Regions from separate parts of the Micromonospora sp. NPDC000121 genome, predicted to be linked through region 4. Evidence: riboswitches for the same ligand, from Rfam matches in the RefSeq annotation. Region 4 holds a riboswitch; each other region holds the start of a gene.

Region 1 (3,847 bases), 430 kb from region 4:
ACGGCCTGCGGCATGCGAAGCGTCGGTGGAGTGGCCCGCGGCGTGCGAGCCGTGGCCGAGGGTGTGCATCGCGGCCAGACCGAGCAGCGTGCCCACGAGCAGCAGCAGCCGGGCCCACCACCCCGCCGTCACCGTCGCCCGCACAACCACCACCGTAGTGCGCATCCGGGGCCGACTGGCGCACCCTACGGCCGATCCGCCCCGACGAGACCGCCGCGCCGGCCACCACGGGACGGTCGACCGGCGATGCCCGACGGCCCCCGGCAGTGGCATGGCGGTGGCCGGACGGGGCGGCCCGCCGGCCGACACCGACCCTCACGACCTGCGTCCGGATGTCGGGATGGCTACCATTCGGCCGGTGGCCCTCCGCACCTCGCACCGCCCGCCCCGCCGCCCCGCCCGGGCGGCGACACCGACCGGCCGCCACCGGTCGGGCCGGACGATCGCGGTGCGTGACCACCCCGCCACCCGGCGGCGACCCGCCTCCGCGGTTGCCCGGGCACGCTGAACCGACCGGGCCGCCGGCACGTACCCCGCCCTGGATTCGTTGGGAGACACTCGATGGGCGCCGACCACAGCCGTCCCGCACCGTCCGCCCCGCCGAGGGTGCGACGGATCCTCGTCGCGACGGTGGTGCCCCTGTTCGTCGCCACCGTGATCGCGGCCCTGGCGCTCTGGCCGTGGGACGCCCCGGACGCCGCGCCCGGCACCGATCCGCCCCGCCAGCACGGCACGGTGACCCGGGTGGTGACCGAACCGTGCCCGCCCACCCCGGAGGCGCCGGAGGGCACCCCGGGCGCCGCGGAGGGCCCCTGCGGCACCGTGACCGTACGGGTCGACGACGGCCCCGACGCCGGCCAGCAGGTGGAGACGCCGGTGCCGGCCGGGCCGGGGGCGCCGAGGGTCGCGGTCGGCGACGAGATCATCCTGGTCCAGCTCACCGATCCCGCGGACCCCTCGGCGAGCTCCTACAACATCGCCGAGCACCAGCGCGGCAAGCCGCTGCTCTGGCTGGTGGTGCTGTTCGCCGCCGCGATCGTCGCGTTCGGGCGGTGGCGCGGGCTCGCGGCGCTGGCCGGCCTGGGGGCGAGCTTCGCCATCCTGCTGACCTTCGTGCTGCCCGGCATCAGCGCCGGCAGCCCGCCGCTGCTGGTCGCGGTCGTCGGCGCGGCACTGATCATGTTCGTGGTGCTCTACCTCACACACGGGGTGACCGCGCAGACCTCGGTCGCCGTGCTCGGCACGCTGGGCAGCCTGGTGCTGACCGGGGTGCTCGGCACGATCGCCACCGCGGCGACCCACCTGACCGGCTTCGGCACCGAGGACGCCACCACGCTGTCGATGTTCCAGGCCGACGTCGACCTGCACGGCCTGCTGCTCGCCGGCATCATCATCGGCTCGCTCGGCGTGCTCGACGACGTCACGGTGACGCAGGCCGCGACGGTCACCGAGCTGGCCCACGCCAACCCCGCGCTGTCCCGGATGCAGCTCTACCGGGCGGCCACCCGGGTCGGCCGTGCGCACATCGCCTCGACGGTGAACACCATCGTGCTGGCGTACGCCGGGGCCTCGTTGCCGGTGCTGCTCCTGTTGACCGCCGACTCGCGGGCGGTGAGCCAGATCCTGACCAGCGAGTTCCTGGCCCAGGAGATCGTCCGCAGCGCGGTCGCCACCCTGGGCCTGATCGCCGCCGTGCCGCTCACCACCGGGCTCGCGGCCGTGGTGACCGGGGCCGGCCGGCGGGGTGGCGACTCCGCCGACGGCGGCGCACCCCCGACCCCGCCGGCGCCCCGGCCGGCGACGGACCGGTCCGAGGCGCTGGAGGCCCTCAGCGGCCCGCGCGGGAACACCCCCTCCGCCGCCCCCGCCGGATGGCCCGACCGAGACGGGAGAACGGACACCGCATGGTGACACTCCTCAGCGTGACCGATCAGGACGTCCCGCCTGATAAACGCGTCACTGGTCACCCTCCGCCGCTACGAAATAACGCATTTAGTCGGCTTAGGGACGTAGATCCCCAGGAGGACTCTCGGGTAACCTCGCTGCCGGTCACCGCCGAAGGCGCGCAGCGGCGCCTGCGGTGCCGCCGCCCAATCGCCGCCAGGCGAGCCGGGGACCCAGGCACGTGGGGTGAATCCGCGACAGCGGTAGGGGCCACTTCCGCCCCGAACCCGTCAGCTAACCCGGTCGGCGGTCGACGGAAGGGAAAACTGTGACGGCACCCCTACACCGCTGGTTGACACCTGTGGTGGCCGTGATCGCCGCCCTGGCCGTCTTCGCCGGGCCCCTCCCGGCGGCGGCCGCCCCCACCCCACCGCCTCAGCCCTCCGGCCACGGGGACGACGAGCCCAAGCTCCTCGACGACCTGATCGAGGCGCGGAACCGCAGCTACGTCCAGGCCAAGTCGAAACTGGAGAAGTCGAAGAAGCGACAGCTCGAGCTGGCCCTGGAGGTCGACCGGGCGCAGGCCGAGCTGGACGCGTTGGCCCCGCAGGTCAGTCAGATCGCGACCCAGTCCTACCGGACCGGCCGGATCGGCGCGGTGTCGATGCTGCTGGACACCCCCAGCCCCGACTCGTTCGTCCGGCGCGCCGCCGCCCTCGACGAGCTGAACCTGGTCAACGCCAAGAAACTCGCCGAGGTGAACGCGGTCAAGACCCGCGCCGAGCAGGCCAAGCTGGCGCTCGACGCCGAGGTCCGCGAGCAGCAGAAGCTGACCAACGAGATGGCCCGCGGCAAGCGCGAGGCGGAGAAGGCGCTCGCGCTGGTCGGCGGCAGAGGGCTGACCGACGGCAAGGTGGTCGCCACCTCGCCGGTGGCCCGGATAGCACCGGGTCGTACGGCCGACGGCGACTGGAAGCCTCTGTCCTGCACCGAGAACGACCCCACCACCTCCGGCTGCATCACCGCGCGCACCCTGCACATGTACAAGGAGGTCAAGCGGGCCGGCTTCAACCGCTTCGTCGGCTGTTACCGCTCCGGCGGGCCGTACGAGCATCCGAAGGGCCGGGCCTGCGACTGGTCGCTGCAGCGGAGCGGCTTCTCCCCCTGGCACAACGACGACACCTACATGTACGGCAACAACCTGACCGCGTTCCTGGTGCGTAACGCCGACCGGCTCGGCATCTACTACGTGATCTGGAACAGGCAGATCTGGTTCCCGGCGACCGGCTGGAAGTCCTACAGCGGCCCGTCGAACCACACCGACCACGTGCACGTGTCGCTGCTCTGACGGCAGCCATGCGACAGGGCCGCCCCGCGCCTGCGGGGCGGCCCTGTCTGGCGTCTGTGGCCCCTCGTCCCCGTCGCACCGGGCCGGCCGGGCGGGACCGCCGGGTGGCCGGGCGGGACCGCCGGGCCGGCCGGGGAGCAGACTGGCCGGTCGGGAAACGGGTCAGGCGACGGCAGCGGTGACGGCCGGTGGCGACGCCGCGTGAGCGCCGTCGGAGTCGGCCCGGCCGAGCGCCCCGTCGGCCGCGCCCAGGTCGGCCGGCACGGAGGCCACCACCCGCGCCTCACCGGCAGCCAGCCGGTACGACATGCCGACCACGGCGCAGCGCCCGGCGGCCACCTCGGCGGCGAGCACGGTCGAGCGGTCCAGCATCGCCTCGACGGTGCACCCGATGTGGATGTCGACGATGCGGTCGATGTCGTCCACGCCCTCGGCGGCTGCGCGACGCAGGCTGGGCACCACGGCGTCGACCACGGCGCGCAGGTGCCCGGCCGGGGGCGTGCCGGTGGCGTTCGTCGTACGGGCGGCTTGGACGGCGCCGCACGAGTCGTGCCCGAGCACCACCACCAGCGGCGTACGCAGGACCGTCACCGCGTACTCGACGCTGCCCAGCAC
Region 2 (3,847 bases), on a different contig from region 4:
CCCCCGGCACGTGCTGGGCTGGCTGGCCCGCCCTGACCGGCTGCGCCGGTACGCCGGCGGGATCCTCTCCGGCGCCGAGATCCGGCTGCTGACCGACGCGTACCGGAGCCTGGACCGCGCCGGGCTGACGATCGCCGACATCGCGCTGCTGGACGAGCTGGACGCGCTGCTCGGCAAGCCGATGAAGCCGGCCCGGCCGAAGCGGGACCCGTTCCGGCTGGCCAGCGGGGTCCGCGAGCTGAGCACGTTCGCCGACCGGCAGCGCGCGGCCCGCGAGGCGGCGCGGCAGCGCCCGGAGGACTACCGGGAGTATGCGCACGTGGTGGTCGACGAGTCGCAGGACGTCTCGCCGATGCAGTGGCGCATGATCGGCCGGCGCGGGCGGCTGGCCTCGTGGACGGTGGTGGGCGACCCGGCGCAGACGGCATGGACCGGCGACCCGGAGGAGCTGGCCCGGGCCCGGGACCAGGCGCTGGGCCGGCGCAAGCGGCACCACTTCACCCTGACCACGAACTACCGCAACTCGGCGGAGATCTTCGCGGTGGCGGCGGCCGAGATCCGCCGGCTGCACCCGGATCTCCCGCTGCCCAGGGCGGTGCGTTCCACCGGCGTCGACCCGGTCGAGCTGCTGGTGTCGCCGGCGGAGCTGGAGACCACCGTGGTGGCGGCGGCCACGGCGCTGCTGGCCGAGGTCGAGGGCACCGTGGGCGTGATCACCCCGGTGCCCCGCCGGGACGAGGTGGCCGGGTGGCTGGGCGGGCTGGGCGCGCCGCGCCTGCAGGTGGTGACCAGCCTGGAGGCCAAGGGCATGGAGTACGACGGCGTGGTCCTGGTGGCCCCGGGCGAGATCCGAGCCGACCCGGGTTCGGGCGTACGGACGCTCTACGTCGCGCTGTCGCGGGCCACCCAGCGGTTGACCACCGTCGACCCGACCGGCTGACCCGTACCGGCCGCCGCCGGATTCACTTGCACATATTGCGATGTGAGCATAGATTGAACCGGGTCCGGACGGGTGACGGAGGGTGGGCGCGTGGGCGCAGGTCATGACCACCACCACGGGTCGGTCGCGAACGCCGCGCACCGCCACCGGGGCCGCCTCTGGGCGGCGTTCGCGCTGCTCGGCGCCCTGATGGTGGTGGAGGCGGTGGCCGCCTTCCGCACTGGTTCGCTGGCCCTGCTGAGCGACGCCGGGCACATGTTCACCGACGTGCTCGGCATCGGCATGGCGCTCGCGGCGATCACCGCGACCCGGCGCGCCGGCGCGGACCCGCAGCGCACCTTCGGCCTCTACCGGCTGGAGGTGCTGGCCGCCCTGGCCAACGCCGTCCTGCTCTCCGGCGTCGCGGTCTACGTGGTCGTCGAGGCCGTACGCCGGTTCGGCGACCCGCCGGAGGTGCTCGCCGGACCGATGCTCGCGGTCGCCGTGCTCGGCCTGCTCGCCAACGTGGCCGCCTTCGCCCTGCTGCGCTCCGGGGCGAAGGAGAGCATCAACCTTCAGGGCGCGTACCTGGAGGTGCTCGGCGACCTGCTGGGCTCACTCGGCGTGATCGGCGCGGCCCTGCTGATCGCCATCACCGACTGGTGGTGGGCCGACCCGCTGGTCGCGGTGGCGATCGGGCTGTTCATCCTGCCCCGCACCTGGCGGCTCGGGCGCGCCGCGCTGCGCATCCTGGTGCAGGCCGCGCCGGAGCACCTCGAGGTCACCAAGGTGCACGACCGACTGGCGGCCGTGCCCGGCGTCGCCGAGGTGCACGACCTGCACGTCTGGACGCTGACGTCCGGGATGGAGGTGGCCTCGGCGCACCTGACCATGGAGCCGGGCGCGGAAATCGGCGCGGTGCTCACCGCGGCCCGGACGGCTCTGCACGAGGACTTCCAGATCGAGCACGCGACGTTGCAGATCGAGCCGGGGGCGGCGCCCGGGGCCTGCGGGTCGATTGAGTGGTAATGAGCACAACCTTAAATCTGGGAGAGTATTGTTGCCTTATGCCGGATTTGACGGTAAGCGGGCAGACACCCTCAGTCACCTGCGCTGCACCAGTCACACCGGCACCGGTAGGCTCGGTTCCGGCCTCCGCCAGGCGGCACCCACCGGTGCCGGCGGTGGCCGCCGCCTAATCGCCCAGCGGGGCGAACCGGGGAACCATGTTCGTGGGGTGCATCCGCGTCAGCGGTAGGGATCTTCCGTCCCGAACCCGTCAGCTAACCCGGTCGGCGGCTGACGGAAGGACACGTGTATGCCAGTGATGGCACCTGTACGACGACGCGCCGCCCGGTTGGCGGCCCTGATCGCCGCGACGCTCGCCCTCGGCGCCGCGGTCGCCCCCGTCACCACCGCCCCCGCGGCGGCCGCCTCCCGGACCGGCCTGCTCGCCGCGGCCCCCGGTCAGGACGAGGAGGGCGGCACGCCCGCCCTGCGGGCCCAACTCGAGGCCGCCAGCAAGGGCTACCTGGACGCCAAGCGGGCGCTGGACACGTCGGTCAAGCGGCAGCAGCAGCTCGCCGCGCAGCTCAAGACGACCGAGGGCGAGCTGACCGAGCGGAGCGACAAGGTCGGCGAGATCGCCGGAGTGGCCTACCGGACCGGCCGGCTGGGCGTCGCGTCCGCCCTGCTCAACAGCAGCTCGCCGGACGGCTTCATGGACCGGGCCGCCGCCCTCGACGCGGTGGCCGCCAACGAGGACCGGGCGCTCCGCGAGCTCCAGGAGACCCGCGACCAGGCCGCCCGCACCAAGCTCGCCCTGGACGGCGAGATCCGGGAGCAGCGCAAGCAGGTCACGCTGATGGCCAAGCGCAAGGACCAGGCGGAGCGGGCGCTGACGGTGGCCAACCGGTCGCAGTCGAGCAGCGGGCCGGGCGGCAGCTCCACCGCGACGGCGAAGCCGGCCCCGCGTAACCCCGACGGGTCCTGGCCCTCCGAGTCGTGCAGCGTCAACGACCCCACCCCGGCCGACGGCTGCATCACCCCGCGCACCCTGCACGCGCTCAACCAGGCCAAGGCGGCCGGCTTCACCCGCTACGTCTCCTGCTACCGCCCCGGCGGCTCGGGCGAGCACCCGAAGGGCCGGGCCTGCGACTTCGCGGCGCAGAAGAGCGGGTTCGGCGGCGACGCCACCGGCGGCGACAGGACGTACGGCAACAACCTGGCGGCGTACTTCGTCAGGAACGCCGACCGGCTCGCCGTGCTCTACGTGATCTGGTACAGGCAGATCTGGCTGCCCAGCAGCGGATGGAAGTCGTACAGCGGCGCCAACGGCGACCCGTCCAGCGACCACACCAACCACGTACACCTGTCGGTCTACTGACGCCCCGGCCCCGGTGACCCGCCCCTCGCGGGTCACCGGGGCCGACCGTCTTACCGCGCCCACGCCTCCCCGGGACAGGTCACCTGACGGCCCCTGGCAACCCCGTACGGCCGCCGACGGCCGGGTACGCCGCCGGGTTCGCCGAAGCCCGGCTCAGGCGGGCGGCGACCCCGGCGGGCACCCGTCCAGGGCCGCGCCGAGCCGGGCGGCCAGGCCCAGGTGGGCGGCGCGCGCCTGGCGGAAGGCGTAGCCGAAGAGCGGAGCCGGCGCGGCGAGGGTGATCTCGACGTCGATCCGGACCACGCCGTCCGGCTCGGCCCGCAGCCGCGTCCGGTTGCGTACCGTGGTGGCCGGCCACTGCCGCGCCACGGTGAGGATCTCGTCCGGCCCGTCGACCAGGACGTCGGCCCGGTAGGTGACCGGCACGCGCAGCGGTCCGGCGGCCAGCCGGTCGGTGATGAGGTAGCTGGCCCGCGCGCCGCGACGGGGCGGCACCCGGCGGACCCGGACGATCAGCGGGTGCAGGTCCTCCTGCCGGGCCG
Region 3 (3,847 bases), on a different contig from region 4:
GTCGAGTCGATCGAGGTCCGCCCGGAGCCGGTGCGCGGCCTGCCGAACCCCACGGTGCTCTACACGCCGACCTGGACGGGCCACCACGCGGACGCCAACTACTGCTCGCTGCCGGTGGCCGAGGCGCTGCTGCGCGGGCTGCTGGCGCGGGGCGCGACGGTGATCCTGCGGGCCCACCCGTACACCTCGCAGAACCCGGCCTCGGCCCGGCAGTTGGGCCGGCTCACGGAACTGCTGGCCGCGGACCGGGCCCGCACCGGCCGGCCGCACGTCTTCGGCGCCGCCGCCCGCGAGCTGACCCTGACGGAGTGCGTGAACCGCTCGGACGCGCTCATCTCCGACGTGTCCGGGGTGATCTCCGACTACCTCTACTCCGGCAAGCCGTACGCGGTCACCGACATGGGCGGCGAGGGCGACCGGTTCGCCGAGCGGTTCCCCCTGGCCGGCTCGGGCTACGTGCTGCGCCGCGACATGTCCAACGTGGACGAGGTGCTGACCGCCCTGCTCGACACCGACCCGCTCGCCTCCGCCCGCTGGGCCACCCGGAGCCGCTACCTGGGCGACTTCCCGGCCGAGTCGTACGCCGAGGCGTTCCTGGACGCCGCGCGGCGGCAGCTCGACGCGGGCTGGAACCCGCCGACGCCGCGCGACGCCGCCGGGGCCGGCCTGCCGGTCGAGCCGGACGAGGCGTCCCTCTCCGCCGCCACCTGACCGGCCCGGCGCCTCGCGCGGGTCAGCGGTACGGGTCGACCAGCTCCAGGACGGCCTCGGGGGCCTCGACGTGGGCGTTGTGGCCCAGGCCGGGCAGGGTGACGACCGGCACGCCCAGCTCCTTGAGCTGGGCGTCGGTGACCATGGGGTCGTGCTCGCCACGGGCCAGCAGCACCGGCGCGTCCGTCGCCGCCAGCAGGGCCGGCAGGTCCGGCTCCCCCACCCCGAACGCGGCGGGGTCCATCGCCAGCCGCCAGCGGCCGTCGACCTGCCGCAGCCCGGCCTCGACCACGGGGTGGTCCGGCGCGAAGAGCCCGGTCAGGCCGGCCACCCGCAGGTACCGGCGGGCCGCCTCGTCCCGGCTGGCGAACCACGTCACCGGGCGGGCGGCCAACTCCTCGGCCTTCGCCAGCTCGGCCGGGGACCAGACGGCCTTGATGCCGAGCCCGACCACCGCGTCGACCGGCAGCCCGGCGCCGCGGGCGGCCAGCGCCAGCCCGACCACGCCGCCGAGGGAGTGCCCCAGCACGACGAGCCGGTCCCCCGCCGCGAGCCCCGCGGCGATCCGGTCGGCCAGCCCGGCGAACGAGTACGCCGGCAGCGGCGGCGACCAGCCGTGGCCGGCGAGGTCCGGCGCCAGCCACCGCCCCGCCCACCGGCGCTCCAGCAGCGGCGCCCAGGGCAGCCACACGTCCCCGGTCGCGCCCATGCCGTGCAGCAGCAGCAGGACGCGCCGGCCGTCCCGGTCACCCGATTCGTCGACCATAGGCCGCAGTGTGCCACCCGCCGTACGCCCCGGCGAGGGCCGTGACCCGGAGACGACATCGGGCGCCGGCTCCCGGTGGGGGAGCCGACGCCCGACGGGTGTCTTCTCAGGCGGAGTAGCCGCGGGTGGCGGCCCAGTTCGCCAGGTCGATGGTGGACATCCAGTAGGACGCGGTCGCCGGGTTCGCCGAGTCGGCGATCTTCACCAGCCGGCCCTCGTCCTGGTAGCCCACGACGGCGATGTAGTGGCCGCCGGGGAACGAGTGCCAGCCGCCGTCGGTGTCCGTGGCGCTGCCGGCGACGTTGACCACGACGCCCCGCCCGGCCGTGATGGCGGCGACCACGTCGGCCTGGAGCCGGTCCATCTGGGCCGGGGTCGCGGCGCCGCCCGGGATCATCCGGGTCCGGTACGGGTCGCCCTTCACCGTCGCGTTCAGCACCCGGGTGGTGTCCTCGGCGGAGTCGGTGCCCATCTCGTCGGTGCCCAGCGGGCCGGCGAGCTGGTCCTGGCTACGGTCGATGCCGGCGGCGCTGAGGGCGTGCCGGACGGCGGCCGGACCGCAGTTGTAGAAGGTGGTCTGGGCCTGGTAGTCGTAGTCCAGGGACTTCGCCTTCGGCGGCTTCGGCGGCTCCGGCTTGCGGGTCAGGTCCGGGTTCGGGGCGGCGCTGGTGGCGCTGGCCGAGGGGGCGGCGCTGGACGCGGCCGGGGCGCTGGCCGACGGGGTGTCCGCGACGCGGGCGTCGCCGCGCGAGGCGACGGTGCCGTCCCGCATCTCGCTCACGGCCACCGGGGCCTGTGCGGCGGCGGGTGCCTCGTCGGTGCCGGCCAGCAGCGCGCCGGTGCCCGACGCGAGCACGAGCGCCGCGGCCGACGCGGCGGCCACCTGGTACGGACGCTCGGACGTGAGGCGACGGAGCTGTCGCCTGAGGTGGTGCTTCACGGTTTCCTCCACGGGCTCGGGGGGTGAGCGGCCGCCGGTCCGGGCAGGGGGGACCGACCGCGCGGACGGCGTCCGGCGGTGGTGGACCACTCAGGGATGCGCCCGGAAATGCCGGGCGACGGGCGGTGACCGGTGGGTCAGCTCGCGGCGTGCGGCCGGGCTAGCCGGGGCACCGTGGCGCCGTGGAGGCGCCGGAACGACCGGGGGGCGGGTGGGTGCTGCACGAGGATGGAACTCCTTCCGACGCCGCCGACCGGGTTAGCTGACGGATTCGGGCGGGAAGAACGCCCTACCGCGGGCCGTGGCCCGCGGATTCACCCCGATGTTGCACTGGGTCCCCGGCTCGCCTGTGCACGATTAGGCGGGTCGGCGCGGCGTCGCCTCTTGCGATCGGGTACCGCACCGGACGGGCCGACATTACTGGCCCAGCCACGCCCTGCCAACCCGCTCCCACCTGCTTAAACCTTGATCGCGAGACTTTTTTTGCGGGCAGTTTGGCACTGACGTGACTCAATGGGATGACCGTTTCCCGGCGCACCTTTCGTCGATAACCGGACGAGTGGTGGACATCGACGCGGAATCGTCGGCGGGAATCGCCCGGGCCGCGCCGGATGACCGGTTCGGCGGCGCTGTGAGCGGCGTCACCGAAATGCCCGCGGCTCAGCCCGCCCGGGCGGGACGCCAGCGCGCGGCGAGCGTGGGCCGAAGCCCGGCGGGCTCCGGTCGGGCCGCCGGGAGCCGGCCCGGCCGGAGCCGGACCGCCGCGGCGTACGCCTCGGCGGCCAGGGCCCGCGCCGCCTCGGCGGCCAGGTCGGCGTCCCGCCACGCCGACCGTTCCCGCTCGGCGGCGGCCCGGTGGTCGGCCCGCCTCGCGTCGCGTACCGCCCGGGCCAGCGCGATCTCCTGCTCGACCGGGTGCCGGCGGGGATCCCAGCCCGCCCGGTGGCCGAACACCTCGCGGAGTTGGCGGGCGGAGAGATCACCGCGCCAGTGGGCCGCCACCGCCGCCTGGTGCAGCCAGCGCTCGCGGGCGGCGTACTCGGCGGGCGTGCGCGGGGTGCGCGGGGCGGGCAGGGCGGCGGCCCAGGTGAAGCGGCGGGCGGCGGTCTCCGCCTCGTCGTACGCCCGCCAGGCCCGGTCGGCCTCCTCCTGCGCGGCGAGCCAGTCGGCCCGCCGCCGCCGGGCGGTCCGGGCGGCCCGGTCCGCCGCGACGGCCACCTCCTCGGCGTAGCGGCGCAGGTCGGCCGCCTCCGCCGCCGGGTCGACCGCGGGCGGGGCGGCCGGCTCGTCGGCGGGCGCGACCCGCTCGGGACGGGCGACCAGCACGGCGAGCACGGTCAGGGCCAGCAGGAGCAGGGCGGACCAGATGGCGGCGGCCCGCGGCACCTCGATCAGGAACTGGTAGACGACGGTCTCCATGGTCGGCACCT
Region 4 (3,847 bases):
GTTCGGCACGCCCGGGGGCTGCCGGTTGCAGCCGGTGAACTGCGGCTGGTTGGTGGCGAAGTCCGGGTCGATGGTGACCAGCCCCGTCTGCGGCGTGGCGGTCGACGAGAACGGCGCCTTCAGCAGGTCGAAGTAGTGCGACCAGTCCCAGTACGGGCCCGGGTCCCAGTGCATGCCGCGCACGGTCGAGGCGACGGTGCCGGGAATGTTGTCGTGGCCGATGATGTGCTGGCGGTCCAGCGGGATGTTGTACCGCAGCGCCAGGTGGCGGACCAGCTTGGCGGAGGTGCGGTACATCGCCTCGGTGTACCAGGTGCCGTGGCCCGCGAAGCCCTCGTGCTCCAGGCCGATGGACTTGGCGTTCACGTACCAGTTGCCGGCGTGCCAGCCGACGTCCTTGGTCTTGATGTGCTGGGCGATGTGGCCGTCCACCGAGCGCAGGGTGTAGTGCCAGCCCACCCGCCTCGGGTCCTTGACCAGGTTGACGCTGGGCCCGAAGTAGCCCTCGGTGTCGTGGATGACGATGTACTCGATCTTCTGCTGGGTCGGCCGGTCGGCGAGGTCGTGGTTGCCGTAGTCCCCCACCGTGGGGCCGTACTGCACGTAGGGCGCCGGGATCCACTCGCAGGAGATGGTGTCGGGGCACTCCAGACCGTCGGGCCGGGCGACCTTGCGCAGGCCCAGCCGGTCCAGCCAGGAGCGTTCCGGCTGCACCGCGCGGGCGGCCAGGGTGACCTGCTGCCCGTCGTCGGTCACCCGGCTGTCCCCGGCGCCGATGGTGGCGTACACCTCGTCGGCGAAGGCCGCCGCGGCGTCGGTGCTGTCCGCGCCCGAGTAGCGGGCCACCGCGCCGTACCAGGCCGCCGGGTCGGTGTCGGCGCCGACCGGCGCGCCGATCTGCTTCTGGTACGCGGCCAGCAGCGCCGCGCCGCCCCGGATGTTCGCCGTGACGTCCGTCCGCAGCGCCTCCTCACTGGCGCCGGTCAGCTCGGCGGCGGCGTCGAGCGTCCGCAGCGAGGCCTCGGCGGGCGGCGGGGTGTCCGGCGGCTCGTGCGCCTCGGCCAGGGACGGGCGCGAGTCGTCGCCACGTGGGTCCTCGGTGCCATCGTCGTGGTGGGTGCCCCCGGGCAGCGCGGCGACGTACTCCGCGTCGGTGAGGTGCATCGGTCCGAAGCCGCCGCTGGTGCTCGGCGTTCCGGCGTTGGTGTCCCAGCGGGACTGCAGGTAGGAGACTCCGAGCAGGACGCTCTCCGGCACGCCGTACTCCGCCGCCGCGGCGGCGTACTGCTGCTGCCGGTCGGTCGTCGTCGCGGCGGCGGCGGATCCGGCGGCGGTGAGCGGCGTCGCCGTCAGGGCGGCCGCCACGGCGGCGGCCAGCAGGACGCGTCTGCTCCTCGATGTCGCTGACAGGTGCATCAGACCCCCAGGTCGGACGGGCGAATGTGGGGCCACCTTCGCCCCGGGTACCACCTCCGGTCAATACCTTTCCATGCGCCACTTGCCGAAGAAGGAAAATTTCGCCGGCCGGGGTGGCGCGCTCCCACCGGCCCACATGAACACGGTGTGTCACGGCGCGATGGGTTGCGGATCGATAACGGCCGTCTCTACTCTGGTCAATCGTCGGCCGGCGACAGTCCGTCCATCCCGGGCGGTAACGGTCCGACACCGCCGAGTCGCTCCCGAGCGAGCCGGGGACCCAGGTAACCCGGGGTGAATCCGCAGCACCTGCGGTAGGGCGTCCCCTTCCCGCCCGAACCCGTCAGCTAACCCGGTAGGCGGTATGGGAAGAAGGAGTACGGAGCCCGGTGGCACACCATGCCCCGCGGCCACCGTCGGCACGGTCGGCGCCCGCCGACCCGACGACGGCTGCGCCGCGCCCACGCTGGTACCGCTGCACCACCGCCCTCGCCGCCCTGGCCGCGTTCGCCGTCGTCCTGACCGGCGGCGCCACGGCGGCCCACGCCGAACCGACGGTCGCGGAGATCGAGCGCCAGATCGACGAGGACTGGAACAAGCTCGAACCGATCATCGAACGGCACAACGCCACCCGCCAGGACCTGGCCGCCAAGCGCCGGCAGGCCACCGCCCTCGCCAAGCAGATCGAGCCGCTGGAGAAGCAGGTCGACCAGGCGATGGAGAAGGTCGGCGCGCTGGCCGTCCGCGCCTACAAGGGTGAGAACGTCTCCGCCGTCAACGCCCTGCTGGGCAGCCGCTCGCCCGACCAGATGGTCGGCCAGCTCGAACTGCTCGACCGGTTCGCCCGGCATCAGCAGCAGGACGTGCGGCAGGTCGCCGAGCTGCGCGACCGGCTGGCCGAGAAGAAGGCGTCGCTGGACGAGATGGTCGTCCAGCTCGGCCGGACCGAGGCGCAGCTCGCCGCGAAGAAGAAGCAGATCAACGCCGAGATCGACCGGCTGCAGAAGCTGCGGCTACGGATCTACGGCAGCGGTGGGGGCGGCCCGCTGCGCCCCGCCCCCTGCCCGGCCAGCTATCCCGGTGGCGGGGCCGGCACCGCGGTCAAGTTCGCCTGCGCCCAGATCGGCAAGCCCTACGTCTGGGGTGCCGAGGGCCCGGACGCGTACGACTGCTCGGGCCTGATGCTCGCCGCCTGGGCGAAGGCCGGGGTCTCGCTGCCGCACAACGCCGCGCAGCAGCGCCGGGTCACCGCGACCGTCAGCCGGGGCGAGCTGCGCCCGGGCGACCTGGTCTTCTACTACAGCGACCTGCACCACGTCGGCATGTACGTCGGCGGGGGCTGGGTGGTGCACGCCTCCCGCGCCGGCGTGCCGGTGAAGATGAAGAAGGTCGACGACGGCCCGATCCACAGCTACGGCCGCCCCGGCTGAGGTGTCAGGAAGTGGCCCCTTCCTAACGCGTTCGGTAGAGGAAGGGCCCCTTCCTGACAGGCGACCGTCGGGTCAGCGGGTCGGCCAGGTGCGCCAGTGCTGCCAGGAGCGGCTCGGGGTCGGGCCGCGCTGCCCCTGGTAGCGCGAGCCGTAGACGGCGGAGCCGTACGGGTGCTCGGCCGGCGACGAGAGCCGGAAGATGCAGAGCTGGCCGATCTTCATGCCCGGCCAGAGGGTGATGGGCAGGTTGGCCACGTTGGACAACTCCAGCGTCACGTGGCCGGAGAAGCCCGGGTCGATGAAGCCCGCGGTGGAGTGGGTGAGCAGACCCAGTCGTCCCAGGCTCGACTTGCCCTCCAGCCGCCCGGCGAGCTGGTCGCCGAGCGAGATCACCTCCAGCGTCGAGGCGAGCACGAACTCGCCCGGGTGCAGCACGAACGGCTCGCCCTCCGGCACCTCGACCATCGACGTCAGGTCGTCCTGTTGCATCGCCGGGTCGATGTGGGTGTAGAGATGATTGTTGAAGACGCGGAAGAGCTTGTCCAGGCGTACGTCGATGCTGGACGGTTGCACCAGCGTGGGCTCGAACGGCTCCAGCGCGAGCGTGCCCGCCTTGATCTCGGAGACCAGGTCGCGGTCGGAGAGCAGCATCGCACCACCTTAGCGAGCGATCTGCCTGACCTGCGTGTCGGACTACCTGTTCGTACACGTGTTCGATAGAATGTCGGCATGGCTTCCTGGTCCGAATTCGCCGCCGACGAGCCCCGCCTCGCCGACGGGATCCGCTCCCTCATGCAGCAGTACGGGCCGGGCTTCGGCTATCTGGCCACCGTCCGCGCCGACGGCGGGCCTCGGGTCCATCCCGTCTCTCCGGTGATCACCGACGAGGGGCTCTTCTGCTTCGTGGTCGACTCGCCCAAGCGGCGCGACCTGGAACGCGACGGCCGCTACGCCCTGCACTCCTTCCCGCCCGAGGAGAGCGACGACGAGGCCTACGTCGC

Evidence for each region. Region 4 has a riboswitch for cyclic di-AMP ahead of ACFY23_RS01425 (NlpC/P60 family protein). Riboswitches for the same ligand answer to the same signal wherever they lie in the genome.
Region 1: linked by a shared signal. The riboswitch ahead of ACFY23_RS03480 (hypothetical protein) and the one ahead of ACFY23_RS01425 (NlpC/P60 family protein) in region 4 are both predicted to bind cyclic di-AMP.
Region 2: linked by a shared signal. The riboswitch ahead of ACFY23_RS06955 (hypothetical protein) and the one ahead of ACFY23_RS01425 (NlpC/P60 family protein) in region 4 are both predicted to bind cyclic di-AMP.
Region 3: linked by a shared signal. The riboswitch ahead of ACFY23_RS20950 (C39 family peptidase) and the one ahead of ACFY23_RS01425 (NlpC/P60 family protein) in region 4 are both predicted to bind cyclic di-AMP.

The regions. Positions count from the first base shown of each region.
Region 1 is NZ_JBIAZP010000001.1:716,654-720,500, reverse strand. Features, by position in the region: gene ACFY23_RS03490 (hypothetical protein) at 1-144, opposite strand, end outside; gene ACFY23_RS03485 (YibE/F family protein) at 562-1,911, shown strand; cyclic di-AMP (ydaO/yuaA leader) riboswitch at 2,078-2,209, shown strand; gene ACFY23_RS03480 (hypothetical protein) at 2,213-3,232, shown strand; gene ACFY23_RS03475 (carbonic anhydrase) at 3,395-3,847, opposite strand, start outside.
Region 2 is NZ_JBIAZP010000002.1:200,738-204,584, reverse strand. Features, by position in the region: gene ACFY23_RS06965 (AAA family ATPase) at 1-940, shown strand, start outside; gene ACFY23_RS06960 (cation diffusion facilitator family transporter) at 1,031-1,948, shown strand; cyclic di-AMP (ydaO/yuaA leader) riboswitch at 2,102-2,233, shown strand; gene ACFY23_RS06955 (hypothetical protein) at 2,247-3,305, shown strand; gene ACFY23_RS06950 (SRPBCC family protein) at 3,459-3,847, opposite strand, start outside.
Region 3 is NZ_JBIAZP010000007.1:151,275-155,121, reverse strand. Features, by position in the region: gene ACFY23_RS20960 (CDP-glycerol glycerophosphotransferase family protein) at 1-711, shown strand, start outside; gene ACFY23_RS20955 (alpha/beta fold hydrolase) at 734-1,477, opposite strand; gene ACFY23_RS20950 (C39 family peptidase) at 1,584-2,429, opposite strand; cyclic di-AMP (ydaO/yuaA leader) riboswitch at 2,650-2,791, opposite strand; gene ACFY23_RS20945 (hypothetical protein) at 3,078-3,836, opposite strand.
Region 4 is NZ_JBIAZP010000001.1:289,946-293,792, forward strand. Features, by position in the region: gene ACFY23_RS01420 (peptidoglycan recognition family protein) at 1-1,416, opposite strand, end outside; cyclic di-AMP (ydaO/yuaA leader) riboswitch at 1,657-1,793, shown strand; gene ACFY23_RS01425 (NlpC/P60 family protein) at 1,806-2,846, shown strand; gene dcd (dCTP deaminase) at 2,919-3,497, opposite strand; gene ACFY23_RS01435 (pyridoxamine 5'-phosphate oxidase family protein) at 3,576-3,847, shown strand, end outside.